3 regions of the Nonomuraea sp. CA-143628 genome follow, and region 3 is predicted to be linked to each of the others. Evidence: riboswitches for the same ligand, from Rfam matches in the RefSeq annotation. Region 3 holds a riboswitch; each other region holds the start of a gene.
What was found. Region 3 has a riboswitch for cyclic di-AMP ahead of ACQP2T_RS16520 (C40 family peptidase). Riboswitches for the same ligand answer to the same signal wherever they lie in the genome.
Positions count from the first base shown of each region.

Region 1: it holds a riboswitch for cyclic di-AMP, as region 3 does, so the genes downstream of both, ACQP2T_RS01890 (C40 family peptidase) here and ACQP2T_RS16520 (C40 family peptidase) in region 3, are expected to answer to the same signal.
Region 2: it holds a riboswitch for cyclic di-AMP, as region 3 does, so the genes downstream of both, ACQP2T_RS14890 (coiled-coil domain-containing protein) here and ACQP2T_RS16520 (C40 family peptidase) in region 3, are expected to answer to the same signal.

Region 1 is NZ_CP192072.1:386,115-392,297, forward strand. Features, by position in the region: gene ACQP2T_RS01875 (hypothetical protein) at 1-384, opposite strand, end outside; gene lysX (bifunctional lysylphosphatidylglycerol synthetase/lysine--tRNA ligase LysX) at 556-2,013, shown strand; gene ACQP2T_RS01885 (LuxR C-terminal-related transcriptional regulator) at 2,695-2,907, shown strand; gene ACQP2T_RS01890 (C40 family peptidase) at 2,971-4,014, opposite strand; cyclic di-AMP (ydaO/yuaA leader) riboswitch at 4,020-4,180, opposite strand; gene ACQP2T_RS01895 (amino-acid N-acetyltransferase) at 4,470-5,027, shown strand; gene ACQP2T_RS01900 (RDD family protein) at 5,125-6,183, shown strand, end outside.
Region 2 is NZ_CP192072.1:3,184,829-3,191,011, reverse strand. Features, by position in the region: gene ACQP2T_RS14915 (uridine kinase) at 1-530, shown strand, start outside; gene ACQP2T_RS14910 (TrpB-like pyridoxal phosphate-dependent enzyme) at 546-1,859, shown strand; gene ACQP2T_RS14905 (50S ribosomal protein bL37) at 1,915-1,992, opposite strand; gene ACQP2T_RS14900 (DeoR/GlpR family DNA-binding transcription regulator) at 2,122-2,901, shown strand; gene galT (galactose-1-phosphate uridylyltransferase) at 2,898-3,968, shown strand; cyclic di-AMP (ydaO/yuaA leader) riboswitch at 4,038-4,178, shown strand; gene ACQP2T_RS14890 (coiled-coil domain-containing protein) at 4,183-5,148, shown strand; gene ACQP2T_RS14885 (MerR family transcriptional regulator) at 5,169-5,951, opposite strand; gene ACQP2T_RS14880 (serine hydrolase domain-containing protein) at 5,986-6,183, opposite strand, start outside.
Region 3 is NZ_CP192072.1:3,533,938-3,540,120, reverse strand. Features, by position in the region: gene ACQP2T_RS16535 (EamA family transporter) at 1-351, shown strand, start outside; gene ACQP2T_RS16530 (NAD(P)-dependent oxidoreductase) at 401-1,042, shown strand; gene ACQP2T_RS16525 (helix-turn-helix domain-containing protein) at 1,135-1,962, opposite strand; cyclic di-AMP (ydaO/yuaA leader) riboswitch at 2,021-2,157, shown strand; gene ACQP2T_RS16520 (C40 family peptidase) at 2,161-2,796, shown strand; gene ACQP2T_RS16515 (GNAT family N-acetyltransferase) at 2,822-3,517, opposite strand; gene ACQP2T_RS16510 (alpha/beta fold hydrolase) at 3,608-5,110, opposite strand; partial or broken gene ACQP2T_RS16505 (NlpC/P60 family protein) at 5,269-5,385, shown strand; gene ACQP2T_RS16500 (hypothetical protein) at 5,556-5,942, opposite strand; gene ACQP2T_RS16495 (RHS repeat-associated core domain-containing protein) at 5,935-6,183, opposite strand, start outside.

The DNA of each region.
Region 1 (6,183 bases), 3.1 Mb from region 3:
GCGGAGGCTGGAGACGTCGTCGCTGTCGAAGGAGAAGCGCTTGAAGGCCGGGTAGCCGCAGTACTTCTTGGTGTAGACCGTCGACCAGTTGTCGTCGAAGTCGCTGGCCTGGAACTTCACGTACGCGCACTTGCCGCCCTCGTCGTAGCTGCGGTTGTCCAGGTCCCAGAGCTTGCCCCTGACAGTGATCGTGTTCGACTCGTGGTCGTCGTCGGCCCAATCCACACTGACCCAGCCGGAGGCCTTGGCCTGGTAGTGCTGCGAGTAAACCGGACCCCAGGAGTCGGAGTCCGCGGTGCTGGCGCTGGCGGCCGACGGCAGCGCAAGGGCCAGCGCGCTCGTGGCGGCGACGGCGGCGAGGCCGGTCGCGAGCTTCTTCATCATGATCTCTCCTTGAGCTCCCCCTGGGCCGGCGCCTTGCCGGTTCCCCCCTGAGCTCGATGTGGCATTTGTACGGGAGAGTTCTTGCAGCCACCCTGCAGAGAGGTGACGAGTCCTTGCAGTTCGCCATATCCCCTACGCTTTGATGCTGTGAGCGACGAACTTCCCGAGCAGATGCGCATCCGGAGGGAGAAGCTCGACCGCCTTCGCAGTGAGGGCGTCGATCCTTACCCGGTGACCTTTCCCCGCACGGCGACCAACGCGGAGGTCAGGGAGAAATACCAGGCCCTCGATCCGGACACCGCGACCGGTGACAAGGTCGGCGTCGCGGGCCGCGTCATGCTCAACCGCGTGGGCGGCAAGCTCTGCTTCGCCACGCTCCGCGACGGCAGCGGCGACCTGCAGGTGATGATCTCGCTCGACAAGGTCGGCGAAGAGTCGCTGGCGGCCTGGAAGCGCGACGTCGACCTGGGCGACCACGTGGGTGTGGAGGGTGAGGTCATCACCTCCCGCCGCGGCGAGCTGTCGATCCTGGCCGACCGCTGGCAGATCACCGCCAAGTGCCTGCGCCCGCTGCCGGAGAAGCACGTCGGCCTCACCGACCCCGAGGCCCGCGTACGCCAGCGCTACGTCGACCTCATCGTCAACGACGAGGCCCGGGAGATGGCCCGCATCCGCAGCGCCACGGTGCGCGCGGTGCGCGACTTCTGGCACGAGGAGGGCTACCTCGAGGTCGAGACGCCCATGCTGCAGCCGATCCACGGTGGCGCGGCGGCCCGGCCGTTCAAGACCCACATCAACGCGTACAACATGGAGCTCTACCTTCGCATCGCGATCGAGCTCTACCTGAAGCGGCTCGTGGTCGGCGGCATCGAGAAGGTCTTCGAGATCAACCGCAACTTCCGCAACGAGGGCGCGGACTCCACGCACAACCCCGAGTTCACCATGATCGAGGCGTACGGCACCTACCTCGACTACAACGACATGGCCGACCTTACCCAGCGGATGTACCAGAAGGCCGTCGTGGCCGCCCTGGGCACCTCTGTGGTCGTTCACGACGGCGTCGAGGTGGATCTGGGCATCCCGGAGTGGCCGCGCATCACCCTGTACGGGGCGGTGTCCGAGGCGCTCGGCGAGGAGATCACCACCGAGACCCCGCTGGAGCAGGTCCGGAAACTCGCCGACGGGCGCGAGATCCACTGGGACCCGAAGTGGGGCCAGGGCAAGCTCGTCCAGGAGATCTTCGAGGCCCTCGTCGAGCACACGCTCATCCAGCCGACGTTCGTCATGGACTACCCGCTGGAGACCTCCCCGCTGACCCGTCAGCACCGCGACAACCCGCTGCTGACCGAGAAGTGGGACCTCATCGGGTTCGGCACGGAGCTGGGCACCGCCTACTCCGAGCTCGTCGACCCGGTCGAGCAGCGCCGGCGCCTGGTGGAGCAGTCGCTGCTGGCCGCCGGAGGCGACCCTGAGGCCATGCAGCTCGACGAGGACTTCCTGCAGGCGCTGGAGTACGCCATGCCGCCCACGGGTGGCATGGGGGCCGGGATCGACCGGATGATCATGGCCTTCACCGGCAAGAGCATCCGGGAAACGATCTTGTTCCCGCTGGTCAAGCCGACCAACTGACCCACCTGCCACCGAAGGGTGTCGGCCCGGCTGCCACGCCGGGCCGCATCGGTTCTGTCGGCCCGGCTCCCACGACGGGCCGTACCCGTCCGGCTCGCCGGTTCGCGGGCGCTGTCGGCGGTGAGGTTGACAGCGGTCCAATCTCCTGCGGCGAGTAGGAGAACGCGGGCGGCGATTTCCGCCAGTTTCTTTACGCGAGCGACGACCTTCGCCAGTTTTTTGACGCGGGCCGACGCGGTGAGCCGGCCATCTCCCGACCGCCTGCGCCGGGCCGCGATGAGCGGCGCCCCCTATGGCGCATGAACCGTTCATGGTCTTTGGCACGCACTGCCGACCCGGCCGCGCGGGGGTACGAAGGAGTGCCCCAAGCAGCCACATTTCCGATATCTCGCATATTGAAGGCGAATAATATTCGCGTTTTGTGGATCTAAGCCCAGCGGGTCCACAGTGCCCCTGGGGAGAGGGCTGTAAGGGCGGCTGTGATCCCTCATCGAGCCCCGAAGTGTGCCGACATATGGCGAGTACTTCACATACTGCCGATCATGTCAATGGCGATGGTCAGAGAGCGGTATTCGCTGGCTTGACGACCTTTCCAGAATGCGTTTACCGTCTGCGAGGACGAGCAGCAGCCCTGCTCGGACATAGACGTCTCGAGTTCTGCTGTTGGGGGGAGGGCTCCCGATGTATGTGCTCACTGAGGGCGTCGAGCTTAGCCACGCGGATCTGGCGTTGCTGGCGGAGCTTGCCAAGGGGGTCACGGTTGATCGGGTTGGCAGACGACTGGATATCAGCGGGCGCACGGTACGCCGGAGACTTCGGGGTATCTGCGATCGCATCGGCGTCGCCACCGCGATCGAGGCCGTTGCCTGGGCCGCCCGCCGTCAGCTCATCTGACCGCTCTATCGGCCCAGCCGCCCGGGCTCCAGCCGTCAGAGTGCTTGTCGTGGTGTCCGGAGGTCAGTCGGCGATGCGTACGGCGCCCGCGAACGGACGGCGGGCGATGGACGCGATGCGTACGACGTCGCCGGTCTGCGGCGCGTGGACCATCATGCCGCCGCCGATGTAGATGCCGACGTGGTGCAGGTCGCCATAGAAGAAGACCAGGTCGCCGGCGCGCAGCTCCTCCTTGGAGATGTGCCGTCCGGCCGTCCACTGGTCGCCGGTGTAGTGCGGCAGTGAGATGCCCACCCGCTGGTAGGCCGCCATCACGAGGCCGGAGCAGTCGTACGAGGTCGGCCCCTCGGCGCCCCAGACGTACGGCTTGAGCTGCTGCGTGAGCGCCCACCTGGCGGCCGTGGCCGCCTTGCCGGCGCCGATGACCGGCAGGTCGACCCGCGTGGCCCGGGTGCCGGGACGGCCCGCCTCGCCGATCGCCCGCTTGAAGAGGCTGCTCTCGACCTTGGTGACGAGACTGGTGATCTTGTCGCGCTTGGTGCCGAGGTCCTCGACGATCTTCTGGACCTCGTCGATGCGCGTCTTGGCGCTGGCTCTGGCCTCCTCGGCGGCCTGCCTGGCCGTGGTCACCTGGTTGACCTCGAAGCCCTGCTGCTGCTCCAGCGCGTAGGTGGTGGCCGCCCGGTCGAGGAAGTTCTCGGGGTCGTCGGAGGTGGCGAAGTTGAGTGGCTGGCCGAAGCCGCCGTTGATGTAGGCGCTCTGGGCCAGCAGCGCGGCCTTGGCGTGCTTGGCGGCCAGATCGGCCTCGCTGGTGGACAGCGTCTTCTGGGCCGCCTCAGCCGTCTTCTTGGCGGTCTTGAGCTTCTCTCGCTGGCCGTTGAACTGCTCGCTGAGCGTCTCGATCTCGGTGTGGAGCTCCTCGGCCTGCTTGGACAGGTCCTTCAGCGAGGGCTTGGGATCGGCGACGGCGGAGCCGACGGGTATGGCGAAGAGGAGGGTGGCGATGGTCGCCGCGATGACACCCAGTCGGGTGGGGATCTTCCGGAGCTCCGGAGGGCGGGCGTGAGCGCCTGCCGGCTTCCCCTCGCGATCGCGGGTCTGCTTCACCAACCAGCTCCTCTCATCGGCGCCTACCGGGTTAGCTGACGGGTTCGGGCCGGAGCAGCCCTACCGAACGACTCGCTCGGATTCACCCCATGGGTGGTGGCGTCGGGATGAGGTCGCCACCGGCGGGTCCCCGGCTCCCCTTACGGGGATTGGGCGCGTCTCCACGCTGGCTCGCGTGAGTGACATCGTCGCTGGACACTAGTGCACTCCGGGTTCGTGCTCAACCAGAACTGCCAAGTCTGTAGAGGTTTCGCAACCGAAGGGTCACGAGGTGGTCTCGTGCCTGCCGGTGCTGAACAAACTTTATGTCCTTTTTGCACCAAGTTCGCCAAGACATGGAAGCCTGTCGGCCAAGGGGATCCCTCATCGTGCTCGATCAACCACGAGATGTCATGAGATGGGAGAGACGTCAGAGTTAGGGGGAGGCCGTAATCGGATCTGTACGCTGGAGACCCATGGAGCAGGTCGCCGAAGTGACAGTCCCGGACACGGAAGTCGTCGTCCGGCGTGCCCGCACGCCGGATGTCAGGACGATCCGTCTCCTGGTCGACACCTACGCGGGCGCCGGGCCCCGGCTTCTGGAGAAGGCCACCGTCACTCTGTACGAGGACGTGCAGGAGTTCTGGATCGCCGAGCGCGGCGGCCAAGTGGTCGGTTGCGGCGCGCTGCACGTGCTTTGGGAGGATCTCGCGGAGATTCGCACGGTGGCCGTCGATCCGGAGTTCCGAGGCTTCGGAATCGGGCACCGGATCGTCTCTTCCTTGATCAAAACGGCCCGGGAACTCGGCCTGCGCCGGGTTTTCTGTCTGACTTTTGAGGTGGATTTTTTCGCGAGGCATGGATTCCGTCCCGTACAGGGCACTCCGGTCTCACCCGAGGTCTATGCGGAGCTGCTGGCCTCGTACGACGAGGGTGTCGCCGAGTTCCTCGACCTCGAACACGTCAAGCCCAACACCCTGGGGAACACCCGCATGCTTCTCCACCTGACATCGGGTGACGCGGACCTTGACTAATGGGAAAGGTGATTGTTGATACCTATGTCGATACGTTGGGCAGCACAGGCATGTGTCCTGACACGTGCCACATGCGCACTCGAAGCGAGGTGACACGGTGAGCACCGGACAGCCGCCGTATCCACAGGACGAATCCGGCGAGAACTCTGCGCCTGGCGGATCTGAATACGGACATCACAACGCGGGCCGTCCCTATGGCGAGCCCGACCCGGATGCGACGGTCGTTGGCTACCGGGCGGACGACGCCTACGGTCAGCAACCCAACTACGGGCAACAGCAGCCGGGCTACGGCCAGCAGCCGCAGTACGGTCAGCAGCAGCAGCCGGGCTACGGCCAGCAGCCGCAGCAACCGCAGTACGGGCAACAGCCCCAGTACGGGCAGCAGCCCGGCTACGGCCAGCAACCGGAATACGGCCAGCAGCCCAGTTACGGTGGGCAACCCGGATACGGTCAGCAGCAGGCTTCGGGTCAGCAACCCGACTACGGCCAGCCCAACTACGGTCAGCAGCCGCAATCGCAACCCGGTTACGGCCAGCAACCGCAGTCTCAGCCTGGATACGGCCAGCAACCCAGTTACGGGCAGCAGCAGCCGTCCCAGCCGGGCTACGGGCAGCAGCAGCCGTCGCAACCCGGCTACGGGCAGCAGCAGTACGGCCAGCAGCCCCCGTCGGGCCAGCAGCCCGGCTATGGTCAGCAGCCCCAGTACGGCCAGCAGCCCGGTTATGGGCAGCAGCAGCCGTCCCAGCCGGGCTATGGCCAGCAGCAGCCGTCACAACCCGGCTACGGCCAGCAGCAGTACGGCCAGCCTGACTACGGTCAGCAGCAGCAGTACGGCCAGCCCGCCTACGGCCAGCCCCAGTACGGCCAGCAGCCCGGCTACGGGCAGCAGCAGCCGCACGGGGTCCAACCGCCCGGCGCCCCGGCCCCGCTCGCCGAGTGGTGGCAGCGGCTCGTGGCGAGGATCATCGACGGTGTCATCTTCGGCATCGCGAACTGGGTGATCGGTCTCGTCTTCGGGGCCATCCTGCTCTCCAGCTACAACTCCGTGACCGGCGTCTCAAGCGGCCTGCTGGGGGCGACCGCCTACGCTGCCGTCATCGCCATCGTGATGACGGCGGTGTACGTCGCCTACGAGTTCTTCATGACCAAGATGAGC
Region 2 (6,183 bases), 350 kb from region 3:
CGCCCGCCCATCCCGAACGGCTGGCGGACGAGCTGGTCGCGCCGCTCAGGACGCGGGGCCGGGCCGTGTTGCGGGTGTCCGCCGCCGACTTCCTGCGGCCCGCGTCCCTCAGGCTCGAGTACGGCCGGACGGACCCCGACGTCTTCTACGACGACTGGCTCGACACCGGAGGGTTGACCCGGGAGGTGCTCGGGCCTCTGGGGCCCCAGGGGACCGGCAAGGTATTGCCCGCGCTCTGGGACAGCCGGGCCGACCGCGCGTACCGCCTGCCGTACCAGACGCTGCCTCAGGGGGCTGTGCTGCTGCTCGACGGGACGCTGCTGCTGGGCCGCGGGCTGCCGTTCGAGGTGAGTGCGCATCTGTGGCTGTCCGAGGGGGCGCTGGGGCGCATGACCGAGGAGGACGAGCGGTGGCGGCTGCCCGCCTACGCGCGTTACGAGCGGGAGGCCGAGCCGCTGCGGTCCGCCGACGTGGCGGTGCGCGCCGACCATCCCGCGCGTATGGCGGTCCTGATTGAGGGCGAGCGGTAACCGGCGCACACTGAGATGGTGACTCTCAGCAACTGGTACAACATCGTTCCAGATCTGCCCGCGCCGCCGCCTCCGCCGCTGCATCCGGGCACGCGGCAGCCGGTGGGGCCTGATGACCTGGCGCCGCTGTTCCCGATGGAGCTGATCGGCCAGGAGGTGAGCACCGAGCGGTACATCCCCATTCCTCAGGAGGTGCTCGATGTCTACCGGCTCTGGCGGCCGACCCCGCTGATCCGGGCACGCCGGCTGGAGAAGGCCCTCGGCACGCCCGCGCGGATCTACTACAAGTACGAGGGCGTCTCCCCCGCCGGGTCCCACAAGCCGAACACCGCCGTCCCCCAGGCGTACTACAACGCCCGCGAAGGCGTACGGCTGCTCACCACGGAGACCGGAGCGGGACAGTGGGGGTCGGCGCTGGCGTTCGCGTGTGCGCAGTTCGATCTGGAGTGCCAGATCTGGATGGTCCGCGCCTCCTACGATCAGAAGCCCTATCGGCGCTCGCTCATGCGGGTGTACGGCGCGACGGTACACGCCAGCCCCTCGGCCATGACCGGTGCGGGCAGCAAGGTGCTGGCCGACGACCCCGGCTCGCCCGGCAGCCTCGGCATCGCGATCAGCGAGGCGGTCGAGGTGGCCGGCGCGAACCCGGATGCCCGCTACGCGCTCGGTTCGGTACTGAACCATGTGCTCATGCACCAGACCGTCATCGGCGAGGAGGCGCTGGCCCAGCTGGAGGAGATGCCGGACCTGATCATCGGCTGCACCGGAGGCGGCTCGAACTTCGCCGGGCTCACCTTCCCGTTCCTGCGCGAGAAGCTGGCCGGCAACCTCGACGTCACGCTGCGCGCCGTCGAGCCCGAGGCGTGCCCGTCGTTCACGCGGGGCGTCTACGCCTACGACTTCGGCGACGCGGCGGGCTTCACGCCGCTGCTCAAGATGCACACGCTGGGCCACGGGTTCGTGCCCGACCCGATCCACGCGGGCGGGCTGCGTTATCACGGCATGTCGCCGTTGCTGTCGCACATGTACGAGCTGGGCCTGTTCGAGGCGGTGACCAGGTCACAGACCGAGTGCTTCGAGGCTGGTGTGCGCTTCGCCCGTACTGAGGGCATCGTCCCCGCGCCCGAGCCGACGCACGCGCTGGCCGAGACCATCGCCGAGGCGCTGCGGTGCAGGGAGAGCGGCGAGGAGAAGGTGATCCTGACCGCGTTGTGCGGGCACGGCCACTTCGATCTGGCCGCCTATGACCGCTACCTGTCGGGGAGCATGGAGGACTACCCGCTCCCGCAGGAGCGCATCGACGAGGCCCTGCACGGCCTCCCGAGCTGAGCCGTCGCACCGGCCGGGGTGAACGAACGGAGCTCACCGCGGCCGGGCCCGGCCGTCAGTTCGCGTTCGGGCGCTTGCCGTGGTTGGCCTTCTTCTTCTTGCGCGCCTTGGTCTTGCGTGATCGCTTCGCCATGGATACCTCCAGTGATCGGTCCGCTTCCCAACGTCTCGCGCTGTGGTCTACCGCACAACCCGTACGACCTAACATTCCCCAACAAAGTCGTGTCATAATTTGGTGGAATCTGTTGGAAGGAGCGGGGGCGTGCTCGCACAGCAGCGCCAGCAGGCGATTCTCGAACGCGTGCGCAGCAGCGGCGGCGTTCGGGTGGCCGACCTCGTTCGCGAGCTCGGCGTCTCCGACATGACGGTCCGCCGCGACCTCGAAGTGCTCGCCGAGCGCGGGCTGCTGGAGAAGGTGCACGGCGGCGCGACCGCGCTGGGTCCCGGCTCGACCGAGGAGCCGGGCTTCACCGCCAAGTCCGCCCGCCAGCAGCAGGAGAAGGAGGCCATCGCGCGCCGCGCCGCCCAGTTCGTCCGGCCCGGCACCGCGGTCGCACTGTCGGCCGGGACCACCACCTGGGCCCTGGCCCACCACCTCATCTCGGTGCCCGAGCTCACGGTCATCACCAATTCGATCCCGGTGGCCGACGTCTTCCACCGCAACCCGCGCGCCGACCGCACGGTCGTGCTGACCGGCGGCGTGCGCACGCCGTCCGACGCCCTCGTCGGCCCGGTCGCGGTGGCCGCGATCCGGCGGCTGCACGTGGACACGCTGTTCCTCGGCGTGCACGGGATGAGCGTGCGGGCCGGGTTCACCACGCCCAACCTGCTGGAGTCGGAGACCGACAGGGAGCTGGTGCACGCGGCGCACCGGCTGGTCATCCCGGCCGACCACACCAAGTGGAACACGGTCGGCATCAGCACGATCGCCGATCTGACCGAGGCGGACGCGGTCATCAGCGACTCGGGGCTGCCCGAGGAAGCACGCATGGAGCTGGGCGAACGCGCCGGCGAACTGATCATCGCGGAGGACTCGCAGTGAAACGCACCATCACCCACCTGGCCGACGGCCGAGAGCTGATCTACTTCGACCGGCGCGACGACGCCGACCGGAGCGCGATCGACCGGCGGGCGCTCGACCCCAGGCCGATGGCGTCGGAGCTGCGCTACGACCCGCTCACCGAGGAGTGGATCGCGATGGCGGGGCACCGCCAGACGCGTACGTTCCTGCCCCCTGCCGACGAGTGCCCGCTGTGCCCGTCGTCCGAGACGAGGGCTTCGGAGATCCCGGCGTACGACTATGACGTGGCGGTGTTCGAGAACCGCTTCCCCTCGTTTTCCGGAAATTTCGGGACTTACGGGGACGTCGGGGGGCTGAGTGAGGTCCGGCCGGGGGTGGGGCGGTGTGAGGTGGTGTGCTTCACCTCTGAGCATTCGTCGTCGTTCTCGCGGCTCTCCGACGAGCAGGTGGGCCTGGTCATGGAGGCGTGGGCCGACCGTACGGCCGAGTTGTCCGCGATCGAGGGCGTCGAGCAGGTGTTCTGCTTCGAGAACCGGGGCGAGGAGATCGGCATCACGCTGCCACACCCGCACGGGCAGATCTACGCCTACCCGTACGTGACCCCGCGGACCAAGCTCCAGCTCGGCGCGGCCGCCCGGCATCGGGGCGGCAACCTCTTCGCCGACGTGCTGGCGGCCGAGCGGGCCGCCGGGGTGCGCGTGGTGGCGGCCAACGAGCTGTGGACGGCGTTCGTGCCCGCCGCCGCCCGCTGGCCGTTCGAGGTGCACGTCTATCCGCACCGGCAGGTGCCGGACCTGGCCGCGCTGTCGGAGGAGGAACGCGCCGCCTTCGCCCCGCTCTACACCTCCGTGCTGCGGGCGCTCGACGGGCTGTTCGGCGTCGCCATGCCGTACATCTCGGCCTGGCACCAGGCACCGGTGCGGCAGGATCGTGACCTGGCCTATCTGCACCTGGAGCTGTTCAGCATCAGACGGGCGCCCGGGAAACTCAAGTATCTGGCGGGCTCGGAGTCGGCCATGGGCGCGTTCGTCAACGATGTCCTGCCGGAGGAAGCCGCACGCATGCTTAAATCACAGGTAGATCTCTAATTGGTTTCCGCTTGGAGTCGCATGACCTTGGATTTACCACTAATATCCCTTTTCAGCGCCGGCCGAAACGGTCGGTGCTGGCCTAATCCCGGGTGCGTGGCCCGGGAGCCGGGGACCCATCGCGTCTTGGGGTGAATCCACTCAGGTGGTAAGGCGGCATCTCCCTGCCCGAACCCGTCAGCTAACCCGGCCGGCATAGGGAGAGGAACCCTTCGTGGCGGCTGCGTCCCCCTCGAGTCTCGCCATCACTCTCATCACCACCGCTTCCATGGCCTTCGGCGCCTTCACGGCCACGCCCGCCGCCGCCGCCCCCAAGCCCAGCGAGGCCCAGCTCCGCGCGGAACTGAAGCAGCTGGACAAGAAGGTCGACAAGCTCATCGAGACCTACAACCTCAAGCGCGTCGAACTCGCCAAGGCCAAGCAGGATTCGGAAACGACCAAGAAACGGCTGGCCACGGCGGAGGCCCAGCTCGTCACAGCCCAGAAACGGGTCACCGAGCTCGCGCGCCTGCAGTACCAGAACGGCACCGGCGCGCTGCCGAACCTCACTCTGCCGACCGATGCCTCCAGCGCGGCGTTGCTGGACCACCTCGCGGCCGAGCAACAGGCGGTCGTGCAGGGCGTGGCCACCGCCCGTGACGAGAAGAAGGCGGCCGCGGACCAGGCGACCGCCCTGGAGGCGAAGATCCGCGAGGACGCGGCCAACGTGGCCAAGCAGCGGGACGACGCGCAGGGCGTCATCAAGGACATCCAGAAGAAGCTGAAGGGCCTCATCCCGTTCGGCCCCGGCCGCCGCTCGGACGGCAGCTGGGCGCCCGAACTGCCCTCAGGCACCGACAACATCACCGCCCGGATGCGGGTGATCCGCGGGCTGATCCAGAAGGACTTCGCGCTGCCGTACGAGGTGGGCTGCTTCCGCTCGGACGGCGGCGGCGGCGAGCACCCGCTGGGGCGCGCGTGCGACTTCATGATGAGCACCGGCGGCAGCATGCCCAGCGCGGCCAACCAGGCACTCGGCGACCGCGTGGCGGCCTGGGCGCTGGAGAACAAGGACAAGCTCGGGGTCAAGTACGTGATCTGGAAGCAGCGCATCAACCAGGGCTCGGGGTGGAGCTCGATGTCCGACCGCGGCAGCATCACCCAGAACCACCTCGACCACGTGCACATCTCGATGTTCTAGATCTGCCCGGCCGGGCGCGGTCAGTGGGTGCCTGGTCTGGGGATGCGGACACCGGCGGCGCGGAGCTTGGTCTCGACGAGCGCGATCCCCTGGGCCGCGGCCGATCCCCGCTCTTCGCCGTGATGGGCGATCAGCTCGTATCGGGTCGCGGCCTCGGTGCGGGCTTGCAGGCCGGTCACGATCTTCAGGTGTGCGGGATTGGCGAGGAAGTGGTCGGCCATCGCGGTGGCGAGCTCGGCGATGCGCGGATCGTCCGGTTCCCAGTCCGCGGCTTCGGCGCCACGCTTGATCAAGGCGACGAACCGGGTGTCTTCGAGGGCATGCTCGAGATGAGACAGGTAGTCGTCGAAGCCCTCGGGGACCAGGGCCCTGGCCAGCACCCAGCCCTCCCGCGCGGCCGCCGCGTCCGCCGCGGAGAAGCCGAGGCCGGACAGCCGCTCCAGCAGCGCCACAGCACGGTCGGGCAGCAGCGCCCGGTCACCGTCGGCGAGCCGGCGCAGCGTGTCACGCCGCGCGATCAACTCCTCGATCCGATCGTCGAGCTGCCGCTCGACGTCGGCGAGCGCGGCGGCGAACAACGCGGGGTCAGCGTCGAGCAGGGACCCGATCTCGGCCAAGGGCACCCCGGCGGCGGCCAGCGTCCGCACCTGCACAAGCCGCAACAACTCGGCCGATCCGTATCTCCGGTAGCCGGAGCTGTCGCGTTCCGGCTCCTTCACCAAGCCGAGCTTGTGGTAGTGCCGCACCGTCTTCACCGTGACATCGACGAATGCCGCCGCCTGCCCGATCGTGACTCCGTTCATCTGCCAAATCCTGCCTTGTACTCCAGCTCGGCGACTAAGCCGGATCGGCCTGCCCACCACCGAACACCTCGTTGAGGAGCCGTTGCTGAGCGTTCTGGAATGCCGCCGCGATGGACAGGTCGGCGTCGTCCACGCAGTTCAGTGCGGCGACGAGGGTCTTGCTGCCGTCAGGTGTGCTGGACATCAGCGCCGCGTGGCCCACGGCGGCGCCGTTGTGGGAGATGACCGTGCC
Region 3 (6,183 bases):
CCGGCCAACCTGACCGGGTACGCCTACCTCGCCGTCATCGGCTCGGCCGTCGCCTACTCCCTGTGGTTCCGGGGGATCCGCGCCCTCTCCCCCACCCACGTCACCTTCCTCGGCCTGCTCAGCCCGTTGGTGGCCACCGCGCTGGGCTGGCTCGCCCTCGGCCAGTCGCTCACCATCGCCCAGATCGTGGGCGGGCTCGTCGTCGTGGCGGCCCTCATCGCGGCCCAGACCAGCCGCCCTCGTCGCGGCCCAGAGCCTCATAACGACCCAGACCCTCGTAACAGCCCAGAGCAGAAGCCGTCAGGTCAAGCGGACGCGCACGCCGGTGATCGTCTGATCCCCACCCCCTGACCGTCCGATCCCCACCCCTTCATCTCTTACTGCCGATCAAGGAGAAAGCATGCGCATCACCGTGTTCGGAGCGGCGGGCAGCGTCGGCTCTCGCGTGGTGGCCGAGGCGCTGTCCCGTGGCCACGAGGTCACCGCCGTCGTACGCGACCCGGCCCGCTTCCCGTCACTGCACCCCGGCGCCCATCCCCAGGTCGGCGACGCCGCTCATGTCGAGGACGTGACCAGGCTCGGCACCGGTCGGGATCTCGTGATCAGCGCGACCCGCCCGCCCACCGGCCGCGAGCACGATCTCGTCACGACCGCCAAGGCGCTGCTGGCGGGGCTCGCGGGGACCGGCGTCCGGCTGCTGCTCGTCGGCGGGGCGGCCGGGCTGACCGTTCCCGGGTCCGGCGGGCGTACCGTGCTCGACGACCCGCGCTTCATGTCCGACGCCTACCGTGACATCGCGCTGGCCTGCGACGACCAGCTCAAGGCATGCCGCGCGGAGACCGGTGTGGACTGGGCGTACCTGAGTCCGGCCGCGCTGCTGGCGCCGGGCGAACGTACCGGCGTCTACCGGCTGGGGGCCGACGAGCTGCTCATGGACGCCGAGGGGAACTCGGCGATCTCCATGGAGGACCTCGCGGTCGTGCTGCTGGACGAGGCGGAACGACCCACGCACCACCGGGTCAGGTTCACCGCCGCGTACTGACGCCACCCGGCGCCACGAACGGCAGCCGGCATCGCTGACGTCAGCGGACGTCAGCCGCCCGCGCGGCGGGCCCGCACCATCCGGCGGCGGCATCAACGGTTCCCGATCAGCCGTGTGGTCTCGTCGTCGGCGGGGAAGTACGCCTCGACGGCGACCCCTTCGAGGGTGATGTCGAACGCCGCGCCGAACGTCGTGATCGTACTGAAGAAGCAGAGCTCGTCCCCCCGATGCGTGATCCGTACGGGCAGCGCGATGTCGGCGGGGTCGGGCAGCGGCGCCTCGCCATCGTCTCCATAGGCCAGCAGCTCCTCGTAGAGCGCGCTCAGCTCCGGATCCCCCGCACGGGTGACCTGCCTGGCGAGCCGGGGCAGCAGGAACCCGCGAACCTGCGCCAGGTTCCGCACGCGCGGCGCGAACCCGTCCGGGTGCAGGCCGAGTCGCATCATGTTCACCGGCGGCTCCAGGAGGGCCGGGGCCACGTCGTCGAGGAAGACGTTCATGGCGTCGTTGGCCAGGAGCAGGTTCCACCGGTGGTCCAGAGCCATCGCCGGATACGGCTCGTGCCCGCGCAGGATCCGCTGGAGCGCCTCGTGCGCCTTGCCCAGGTCGGGGTCGTCAAGCGGGCGCTCGGGGTAGATGGGCGCGTACCCGGCCGCGAGCAGCAACCGGTTGCGCGCACGGAGCGGCACATCGAGCTGCTCGGCCAGGCGCGACACCATGGACCGGCTGGGGATCGTCCGCCCGGTCTCGACGAAGCTGACGTGGCGCGCGGACACGTCGGCCTGGAGGGCCAGGTCGAGCTGCGTGAGCCCGCGCCGGTGCCGCCAGTCCCGCAGTAGGTCCCCTATCGGCTGATCCATGTGCATAGTGGCCGGTTCTACCTGGCCCGCCGGGGTGGTGTCGATTACCTGCCATGTCATGCCCGCCTCGTTGACTGCCCGATTTTAGACAGTTTACAAGCCTTTGACCGTTTTGTTAGTGTTCGTCCCGCCTAATCCACTCACCCGCGTGGAGCCGGGGACCCAAGTTCCCTCTGGGGCGAATCGGCATCGCCGTAGGGCCACTTCCAGGCCCGAGCCCGTCAGCTAACCCGGTAGGCCGTATGGAAGGACACAGCAGTGGCTCCCCTCGCCATCTGCCTGGCGGCTGCCGTCGCCGGGCTCACTCTGGCCGCTCCGGCTCACGCCGCCCCCACCACCCCGGCCGACCCCACCACCCCTGCCGGCCCCACCACCCCTGCCGGCCCCACCACCCCTGCCGGCACCGAGAGCAAGCCCGTCCAGCCGATAAGCCAGACCACTCCGGCCTGGAAGGTCGCCCTCAAGTTCGCCATGAAGAAGCGCGGCATCCCGTACGTCTGGGGCGGAACCAGCGACAGCGGCTACGACTGCTCCGGGCTCATGCTCAGGGCGTACGAGCGCGCCGGGATCGAGTTGCCGCGCACCACGACGGAGCAGTACGCCGCGTACTCCAAGAAGATCTCCTGGGACCACCTCAAGCCAGGCGACCTGGTCTTCTTCCACGGGCTCGGGCACGTGGGAATGATCTCGAAACCCGGATACATGGTGCACGCACCGCACACCGGAGACGTGGTCAAGGAGGAGAAGCTCTCCGACTGGCGCAGGGACTCGTTCGCGGGCGCCGTACGGCCGGACCCCAAGGGCGTGCGGCTCTCCATCGAGCAACGCAAGACCGCCATGCTGGCCACCAGCCTGCGGCCAACGGCGGGGGCCCTGCAGATCAAGGTCCGCTAGCGCCCCGGCTCAGCGACGGAAGCCGTCACGGCGTGCGGAACCCCCGGAAGGTCACGGGCTTGCGGGTCTCGAAGCCGAGCCGCTCGTACAGGGCGATCGCGCCGGTGTTCGCCTCGGCCACGTGGATGAAGGGCCGTTCGTCACGAGCCACGATCCGCGTGACGAGCGCACCGACCAAGCGGGCGGCATGGCCTCGCCCGCGTGCCTCGGGGGCGGTGCAGACGGCGCTGATCTCTGTCCACCCCGGCGGCCGGAGTCGCTCACCCGCCATCGCCACCAGGGTGCCGTTGTCGCGGACGCCGAGATAGGTGCCGAGTTCGCGGGTACGCGGCCAGAACGGCCCCGGCTTGGCCCGCGCGACGAGGTCGAGCATCTCGGGCACGCTGTCCCTGTCGAGTTCGACCACCTCGGTGCCGGTCTCGGCGGGGCGGCGACTGCCGCCGGACCAGGTCATCTGGCGGCCTTCGAGGACGAAGACCGGCTCCCAGTCCGGCGGTGGCACCGACGCGCAGCTGAACATGTCGGCGAGCTCGCCGCGGCCGAGCAGCCGGGCGAGGTCGGCCCACTCCCGCTGATCCGGGTCGGCGGTCACCGCGGAGAAGGTCGCGACATCCGGCTGGTAGGTGGCCGCTCCGCCGAGCCGGCGGGCATGGTGCGCGTGGTGACCGCGCAGCGATGCGCCCACCGGGTCATCGAGCGCGGTGGCGTCCCGGTTCGCCATGGTGCTGTGCCTCTCGTGTCGTACGGGGCTGACGCCGGCCCAGCCGGCCGGCGATCAGGTCCAGCCGGTCATCCTACGGGCACAAGGCAGCTACTTCGCCCGGCTGGAAAGCGGCGAGTGGCAGGTGATGTCGGCGGCGGGCAGGGTGCCGTCGCCGAAGTAGGTGTTCACCGCGTTCTCCACGCAGATGTTCGGCAGGCGGCCGAAGATGCCGTGCATGCGCACATCCTGAAGGGTGACCAGGCGGGAGGCGGACATCGCCCGGTGCAGGTTCACGCCTTCCTGGTAGACGGTGCGGGTGTCGCGGGTGGCCTGGACGATCAGGGCGGGGACATCGTTGCGCACGATGGTTCTGGGCTCGCGGGGCGGCGCCCAGAACGCGCACGCCGTGATGTTGTTCGCGTACGGTCCGAACACCGGCTGGTCGGCCCGGCTGTGCTGGATGTTGCGCCAGTACCATTCCGGATCGCGCGGGACGGCGGCGTCGCCGCAGATCACGGCCGCCTGGCTGGACAGGTCCCGCGGCTGCCCCTTCAGCATGAAGCGCAGTTCGTCGTCGAAGTCCTTGCTGGGCTGGATCGCCTTGCCCGCGGCCGCGTCGGCGATCTGCCGCACCCGTCCGGCCAGGTAGGGGTTGTAGCGGGCGTCGGGCAGCAGCGTGAACAGCGTCATGGGCAGAAAACGCTCGTCGAGGAGGTGCTCGCCGATGCGGATCGGCGACCTGGCCGACTGTTCGATCAGGTCCTCGACCCGGGCTCGCACCTGCTTCCCGGTCGCGCCGAGGTGGTATTCGGCGTCGCGGGCCGCGGTCCAGTCCGCCCAATCGTCGAGCGCGGCCTCGTTGAGCGGCGCGCTGTTCCTGATCGACCCGGCCATGTAAGCGGCCGGATCGATCGCGCTGTCCAGCACGATCCGGTCGCTGCGCCGCGGGAACATCTGGGTGAAGACCGCGCCGATGTAGGTGCCGTAGGACATGCCGAAGTAGGAGAGCTTCGTCTCACCCAGGGCGCCGCGGATGATGTCCATGTCCCGCGCGGTGTTGCGGGTGGTGATGTGGGCGATCCTGTCGCCCTCCTTCCGCGCGCACCGTCGCGCGAGATCGGCCTGAGTCCGTACGGAGTCGAGGAAGTCTCCTCTGTCCAGCCCGGCCGACCAGAGCATGTGCCCGATGGGCCACGCGCAGTCGATCGCTTCACTCCGCCCGACGCCCCGGGGATCCATGCCGATCAGGTCGCAGCGGGAGGTGACCTCGGGACTCATCGCCCCTCTGATATAGAGCATGAAGTGCAGGCCCTCGCCGCCGGGTCCACCGGGGTTGGAGAGCATGGCCCCGCGCCGGTGCTCGGTGTCGGTCGCCTTGAGCCGGGAGATCGCCACCTTGATCGTGCGGCTCCGCGGCTCGGCGTAATCCAGCGGCACCGTGACCTCGGCGCATTGGGCACCCGCCTGGTCCAGGGCGGCATCCCCGCAGGCTGTCCACTCGACATCCTGCTCGTAGAAGCGGCTTAAGGTCTCGGCGCCGGCGACCCCGGTCCCGGTCAGCACCCCGGCACCTACCGCCAGCGCGGCGAGCACAGCAGCTACCCGTTTCATTCATCGTCCTCAGATAAGGGGATTTTGGGTACGCCACAGCCCTTGGGCGCACCTCAATGGCATGCAAGCAACCGTAGTTGACTAATTTCCACTTAGTCAACCTGAGTTGCTTCTGTGCCTGAGTGTCGGGCAGGCGCGCCTTCATCTGCTCCGGGCTCATGCTCAGGGCGTACGAGCACGCCGGGATCGAGTCGCCGCACACCACGACGGAGCAGTACGCCGCGCACTCCAAGAAGATCTCCTGGGACCACCTCAAACCAGGTGACCTGGTCTTCTTCCACGGCCTCGGGCGCGTGGGAATGATCTCGAAACCCGGATACTTGGTGCACGCACCGCACTGCGGGCGGCCCGCGCCCTCAGCTGCAGATTCCCGCCCCGTAGCGCCTCGGCGGGTCGCCGTCTCCGGCAACCGCTCGACAGCGGCCGGCCGGCGAGCGGATGGAGGTCACACGGTTCTTCTCGTCTTCTCCTCCTCCACCAGCCATGGCGGCTTGGCCTTCTGCGGCGGCCGGTACAGCCGTTTGACGGTGATCGCCAGCGGGACGAGCGAGACGACGATGAGCAGGACCACCACCACGTCGAGGACGTCACTCTGGGGGAGCCAGCCGTAGGCCAGCGCCAGGGTCCACATCGCCAGAGCGATGGCGGCGGGGCGCTGGGCGAAGCCGAGGTTGCGGAACTCCCTGGGCAGCTCGTGATCGAAGTAGCGGCGCGACCAGCCACTGGCCGCGCCCGCCCGGTGGAAGCGGGCGTGGTTGACGAGCGCGGCGACGGCCGCGAGGGCGGTGACGAGCACCGCCCACACGGGCGCCTGGGGGAAGGCGTCAGCCAAAGAGCTTGTTCCATCCCTTCTTGATTCCGGAGCCGATGGATTTGGCGGCGTTGATCACGGGTTTTCGGGCTTTGTCGTAGCCCCAGATGGCACCGTCGCCGACCCAGCCGCCGACCACGCCGCCGACGACCGCTCCGCCGAAGCCGCAGGCGACCGCGAGCGTACCCGCGCTGACCGAGCCGCACGCCCCCGCCGCCACGGTGGCCCCCAGATAGGAGCCGCCGGCGGCGAAGCCGCCGCG